One region of the Pseudoflavonifractor sp. An187 genome, then DNA from elsewhere that is predicted to be linked to it. Evidence: riboswitches for the same ligand, from Rfam matches in the RefSeq annotation. Region 1 holds a riboswitch; each other region holds the start of a gene.
The links. A riboswitch is a leader RNA that binds a small molecule or an ion and turns the genes downstream of it on or off. The one in region 1 is predicted to bind thiamine pyrophosphate.

Region 1 (2,197 bases):
CATGTCCGGGCGCACGATGATGCTGATGGTCAGCATGGCCCTGTGCGTGGCCACAGTAGTGGTGGTGTTGGTGTACCAGCTGGGGTGGGAGCGGAAACGGATTGCCTTGGCCCAGCGCCAAAAGGAAGAACAGCTCCAGATGGAGCAGTCCTATTATGAGATTTTGGAGCGGCAGAATCAGCAGCTGAGAAGCTATGCCCACGACGCCAAAAATCACCTGGAGGCCATCCGAAACCTGAACCAGGACCCCAAAGTGGAGCAATACATCGCCCAGATGGAGCAGCAGCTCCAGGCATACACCCGCCGCTGTCACAGCGGCAACCGGGCCCTGGACGTGATGGTGGACAAGTACGTCACCGCTTGTGAGCTGAAGAACATCGCCTTCACCTATGATGTGCAGCTGTGCAACCTGGAGGGCGTGGAGGATTTCGACCTGGTGGCCATTCTGGGCAACCTCCTGGACAACGCCCTCACCGCCGCCCGGGACTCCCAGGAAAAGTGGGTGGAGCTGGCCACCGCCCTGCGCAACGGCTACCAGGTGGTGGTGGTGGAAAACAGCTGTGATCGGCCCCCCATTGTGGGAGAAGAAGGGCTGCGCTCCACCAAGGCGGGGGGAGAGGGCCACGGTTTTGGGCTGAAAAGTGTGGCCAAGGCCCTGAAAAAGTATGAAGGGGACTTCCAGTGGGACTATGATCCGGAGAAGCGGCGGTTTACCATGACGGTGATGATTGGGCAGAGGGTATCGGTCCGAGAATCACGGAGGATGGCACAGGACACAAAGTGTTGACAACCGCCGAAAAAAGGACTAAACTGGCATGTTGACAGGGGAGCTCCAGGGAAGGAGCTGAGAGGCAGGTATATCCTGCGACCCTTAACCTGATCTGGGTAATGCCAGCGTAGGGAGCATCCGTGTTTTGTCATGCCCCGCCGGTATTGCCGGCGGGGTATTTTTTATGGATATGGAGGAAGTGCTATGAAAGCAAGTGTTGCCATTCAGAGTCTGCCCCAGGCGGACAACGACCAGGAACTGGTGCGCATGGTGGACGAGGTCATCGACTACATCCGCTCCACCGGCCTGAACTACTATGTGGGCCCCTTTGAGACCACCATCGAGGGGGATAACTACGACCAGCTCATGGATATTGTCAAGGAGTGCCAGCACGTGGCCGTCCGGGCGGGGGCCCCCAAGGTGTCCGCCTACATCAAGGTGGTCTACGAGCCGGAAGGGGAGATTCTCACCATTGATCAGAAAGTTACCAAACACCACCAGGGCTAAACTGCCCGGGATTGCCGGGGTGGCGGTGCTGCTGGTGGTGTGGCAGCTGGTGTGTGTGTCCGGGCTGGTGCCCAGCTACATGCTGCCCTCCCCGGTGCAGGTGGTCACCGCCTTTGTCACCGACGCCCCATCCTTGTGGGAAAACCTGCTCATCACCTTGCAGGAGGCCGCCTTGGGCCTGTGCATCGGGGTGGCGGTGGGCTTTGTGTTCGCCGTGGCCATGGATGCCTTTGAACTGCTGTACAAGATTTTCTACCCCATTCTGGTTATCACCCAGACCATCCCCACCGTGGCCATTGCGCCCCTGCTGGTGTTGTGGTTTGGCTACGAGATGACTCCTAAGGTTATTTTGGTGGTGCTGGTCACCTTTTTCCCGGTGACGGTGGGGCTGCTGGACGGCTTCCGGGGGGTGGACCCCGACGCCGTGGGGCTGCTGCGCTCCATGGGAGCGGGGCGGTGGCAGATTTTCCGCTACTTGAAATGCCCTTGGGCTCTGCCCCAGTTCTTTTCCGGGCTGCGCATCGCCGCCGCCTACTCCATCGTGGGCGCCGTCATCAGCGAGTGGCTGGGCGGCTTCGGCGGCCTGGGCGTGTACATGACCCGGGTGAAAAAGGCCTTTGCCTTTGACAAGATGTTTGCTGTGATCTTTTTGATTTCCGCCCTGTCCCTGGCCCTCATGGCCCTGGTGGGGTGGCTGGAGCGGCGGTGTATGCCCTACCGCTCCGTGGATGAGGAGAAGAGGAGGAACAAATGATGAAGAAATGGACGTATCGTCTGCTGGCCGGGGCGCTGACCCTGGGTCTGGCGGCGTCTCTCACTGCCTGCGGGCAGAAGACCGAGAACAACACCCAGGACGGAGAGAAGGACCTGGAGAAGATCACCTTCGTGCTGGACTGGACCCCCAACACCAACCACACCGGC
Region 2 (2,197 bases), on a different contig from region 1:
CCGGGCCAATCATGGCCCGAATGTCCCGGCCCTGGATATCGGACTGGCCCACGTGGACCCCGTCGGCGTCGATGTCCAGGGCGATTTCCACGCTGTCATTGACTACAAAGGGGACACGGTACCGGGCGCACAGCTCTTTGAGGGCCTGGGCCTCCTGCTCAAAGGCAGAGGCATCCAGGTCTTTCTCTCGAATCTGCAAGAAGGTGGCGCCGCCCTCCAACACCTCCTGGCACACGTCCACCAGAGTCTGGCCGGGCTTGAGCCACATGCGGTCAGTGACGGCGTAGAGCAGCATGGAGCTGCGGATTTCATCTTTTGTAAACTTCATAGCGCATCTTCTCCTGTAGTTGTTCCTCAGTCAAGTTAAAAATCCCGTCGATGAGATCGGTGCGGAAGGTGGCGTTGCCCGTGCCCTTCTTCAGCCGCTGTTCCTCCGCCAGTTCACCGGCCACACCCATGGCGGCCATGGCGGACACGGTGGCGGCAAAGGTGTCCTGGGGCAGAGCGCCGCAGAAGGCCCCGATGAGGGAGGTGAGCATGCAGCCGCTGCCTGTGATACGGGCCATGGTGGCGCAGCCGTTGCGCAGCACCACCGTCTCATTCCCATCAGAGACAATGTCCAGCACTCCGGAGATGGCAATCACGGTGTGGAGCTGTGCAGCCAGGGTGGCGGCCATCTCCACGGCCTCCCCCAAATTCTCCTTTGTGATGGCGTCCATGGCGCTCACATCCACACCGCTGCCCACGGCGTGCTGGCCGGCCAAAAAGCGGATCTCCGAGGCGTTGCCTCGGATGGCGGCAAACTGTACCTGGTCCAGTAGGCGCTTGGACTCATCCCGGCGCAGCTGAGTACCTCCGGCAGCCACCGGGTCCAGTACCACGGGCTTGCCCAGCTCGTTGGCCTTACGCCCTGCTAAGATCATGGAGTCCACAAAGTCCATGGCCCCCATGTTGCACACCAGGGCGTGGGCGCCGCATACGGCCTCCTCCACTTCCCGGATATCCTGGGCCATGGAGGGGGAAGCGCCAGAGGCCAAAATGATGTTGGCGCAGTCGTTGACGGTGACAAAGTTGGTGATGCACTGGACCAGGGGAGCGACGGCGTGCACCTGACCCAGCGGTTGTGTGAAGCGATTCATGTGTTCTACTTCCTTCCAAAGAAAAATGGGAGACGACCTGGCAGGCTGTCTCCCAACGAATCTCTCACAAGCTTCCTACGTCGGCATTACCCGCATCAGGTTCACGGGTCGATGGTCACACCATCCTCTCAGCCTGTGTACAAGCTCCCCAAAGGGTATTATAGGGCTTCTCTGGTCCAAAGGCAAGGGGAGAAGAGAAAATACTGTAAATTTTTCTTGTGAAATACCTGGGCAAGAAGAGACAATACTGGTGAAAACGGAGTAATTACTTGTAACGGCGTGGTTTTGATTGACAACTAATGCTATTAGTTTTTGGAGGAATGAATATGAGTGCAAAGGGATTGACCAGAGAGGTCATTGTGTCCGAGGCGGTGGCCTGCATGGAACACACGGGACAACCCACCGTGTCGCTCCATGAGTTGGCCCGCAGGCTGGGGGTAAAGACCCCGTCTCTGTACAACCACATACAAAATACCCGACAGCTCCAGCGAGAGGTGTTCCGCTATGCCATTGACAAATTTGTGGCCCATCAGGAGGCAGCGGTGGCAGGGAAGGAGAGGGACCAGGCGGTGCGGGCGTTTGCCCAGGCCTACCACGCCTTTGTGGTGGAGAATAAGGGGCTGTATCGGCTGATGATGTCCATCCCCTCCCAGGAGGATGACCAGGCCAAGGAACTGGCTCTGCCGCTTCTGAAAACGGCGGTGGAGGTGCTCTCCGGCTATGGTCTGCCCCAGGAGCGGGTGGCCCACTGGCAGCGGGTGTTCCGTGCCATCCTCCACGGGTTCATTGCCCAGGAGGACTTGGGATATTTTTATTACTACGATACCACCGATGTGGGGGAGAGCCGGGACATTGCCATTCAGTGTTTCCTGGACGGACTCCACGCTGAGGTGGATGCAGGAGAGAAGAACAGAGCAGGAGAGAGAAACCATGACGAAGAATAACGAACTATTTACCACCATGCCGGTGGGGAAGGCGGTGGCCAAGCTGGCCATTCCCACCGTGGTCAGCCAAATGATTGTGATTCTGTACAGCTTGGCGGATACCTTTTTCATCGG
Region 3 (2,197 bases), on a different contig from region 1:
TCGTGCTCCGGGGCCCGGTCATCCCGGATGCCCTTGGCGGTCTCCGGGTCAATGGCACATTCCCACTGCTTGTCCCAGTCGAAGGTCCGCCGGGCATCGGCCATGGCGTCGTCCAGGTCTCTGGCATGGGGGATTTTCTTAGCGATGTCCGCGGCGTGGGCAGCAATGCGGGAGGCGATGATTCCCTGCTTCACGTCCTCCACATTGGGCAGAGCCAAATGTTCGGCGGGGGTCACATAGCACAGGAAGGCAGCGCCTGCCGAAGCGGCCACTGCCCCGCCGATGGCGGCAGTGATGTGGTCGTAGCCAGGGGCGATATCCGTGACAAGGGGACCAAGCACATAGAAGGGAGCGCCCATGCAAATGGTCTGCTGGAGCTTCATGTTGGCCTCAATCTGGTCCAGGGGCATGTGGCCGGGGCCCTCCACCATCACCTGTACGTTTTTGGCCCAGGCTCGGCGGGTCAGCTCGCCCAAGCGTACCAGCTCTTCAATCTGGCATACGTCACTGGCATCGGCCAGACAGCCGGGGCGACAGGCATCTCCCAGGGAGATGGTCACGTCATATTCCCGACAGATATCCAGAATCTCGTCAAAGTACTCATAGAAGGGGTTCTCTTCCCCGGTCATGCTCATCCAGGCAAACACCAGGGAGCCGCCCCGGGAGACGATGTTCATTTTCCGCTTGTGGTTTTTGATCTGGTCGATGGTTTTGCGGGTAATGCCGCAGTGGAGGGTGACAAAATCCACCCCGTCCTGGGCGTGGAGTCGCACCACGTCGATGAAGTCCTTGGCGGAGAGAGTGGCCAAATCCCGCTGATAGTGGATGACACTGTCGTATACGGGGACCGTGCCGATCATGGCAGGGCACTCCTGGGTCAGCTTCCGGCGGAACGGCTGGGTGTTGCCGTGGGAGGACAGGTCCATGATGGCCTCTGCCCCCATATTCACTGCCGCCATCACCTTCTGCATCTCCACGTCATAGTCTTTGCAGTCCCGGGACACCCCCAGATTGACGTTGATTTTGGTGCGAAGCATAGAACCCACGCCGTTGGGGTCCAGACAGGTGTGGAGTTTATTGGCACAGATGGCCACCTGTCCTTTGGCTACCAGCTCCCGAATCTCCTCCTCCGTGCGGTACTCTTTGGCGGCCACCGCCTTCATCTCCGGGGTGATGATGCCCTGACGGGCTGCGTCCATCTGGGTTGTGTATGTTCTCATGTTGATCTCTTCCTTTCTGGCTGCGGGTTGGATGAGCGTTGAAACAGAAACAGCGGGGATACCTGACTTGGTATCCCCGCTGATGACGGCATATGTCTCCCTACGTTGGCATTATCCAAATCAGGTTCATGGGTCGAAGGGCACACCTTCCTCTCAGCCTGTCTACAAGCTCCCCGTTTTCAATTGTAAACAATGGTATTATACAACGATTCAGAAGAGAACTCAAGAAGTTTTTCCAGCCAGGTTCAGCCCCCGGTACCGGTTGAAACAGGCGAAGATCTCCTGTCGTCTGGGCCGGGCCAAAAAGGCTCCCTCCCGTCCGCACAGAGCCTCCAGGCCCTTGCGGTCCATGATTTGTTCCAGTTCCTCCACCACCTGTTGCAGGGTGCGCCTGCCGTCCATGAGATGCTTCTGGGCGTATATCAAACAGTACCCCAGTGCAGTGAGTTGTTCCGGGTCAGTGAGCTGCTCCACGTACCGAAGGTCGATGGTCTCGCGGTTGATGGATACCCCATCCCGCCCCAAGGTTTTCAGTTTTACCCGATCACCTTGGCCAAACTCCTCCGATCTACGGGGACAGCGGTGTACATTGGGAGCCGGTGCAGGCTCCAGCTGGGCACAGGTGGAGGGGAATGCCTGTGCCGCCTCTTTGGCCAGTGCGGTAATGTCCCTGGGGATATATCGGTCCATTTGAATGATGTGGTGAGCGGGGTGGAAATAGGCGCCAGAGCTGCCTGCCACCAAAATGGTGGAGATGCCGTGGGTGTGATACAGCTCTTCCACACGCTCCAAAAACGGGGTGATGGGCTCCATGTCCCGGTGAATGACCCGCTGCATCAGCTCGTCCCGAATCATGAAGTTGGTGGCGCTGGTGTCCTCATCCATGAGCAGCAGAGAGGTTCCAGCCTCCATACTCTCCACCACATTGGCAGCCTGGGAGGTACTGCCGCTGGCGTCCTGGGTGGTGAAGCGGGTGG

Region 2: another riboswitch for thiamine pyrophosphate. It lies ahead of thiM (hydroxyethylthiazole kinase); the one in region 1 lies ahead of B5F22_RS08460 (thiamine-binding protein).
Region 3: another riboswitch for thiamine pyrophosphate. It lies ahead of thiC (phosphomethylpyrimidine synthase ThiC); the one in region 1 lies ahead of B5F22_RS08460 (thiamine-binding protein).

The regions. Positions count from the first base shown of each region.
Region 1 covers NZ_NFKG01000018.1:22,775-24,971, reverse strand. The annotation lists gene B5F22_RS08465 (GHKL domain-containing protein) at 1-787, shown strand, start outside; TPP riboswitch at 814-920, shown strand; gene B5F22_RS08460 (thiamine-binding protein) at 974-1,276, shown strand; gene B5F22_RS08455 (ABC transporter permease) at 1,242-2,030, shown strand; gene B5F22_RS08450 (ABC transporter substrate-binding protein) at 2,030-2,197, shown strand, end outside.
Region 2 covers NZ_NFKG01000002.1:133,433-135,629, forward strand. The annotation lists gene thiE (thiamine phosphate synthase) at 1-328, opposite strand, end outside; gene thiM (hydroxyethylthiazole kinase) at 309-1,139, opposite strand; TPP riboswitch at 1,193-1,300, opposite strand; gene B5F22_RS02225 (TetR/AcrR family transcriptional regulator) at 1,466-2,083, shown strand; gene B5F22_RS12720 (hypothetical protein) at 2,070-2,197, shown strand, end outside.
Region 3 covers NZ_NFKG01000001.1:82,870-85,066, reverse strand. The annotation lists gene thiC (phosphomethylpyrimidine synthase ThiC) at 1-1,220, opposite strand, end outside; TPP riboswitch at 1,301-1,405, opposite strand; gene B5F22_RS00410 (ABC-ATPase domain-containing protein) at 1,443-2,197, opposite strand, start outside.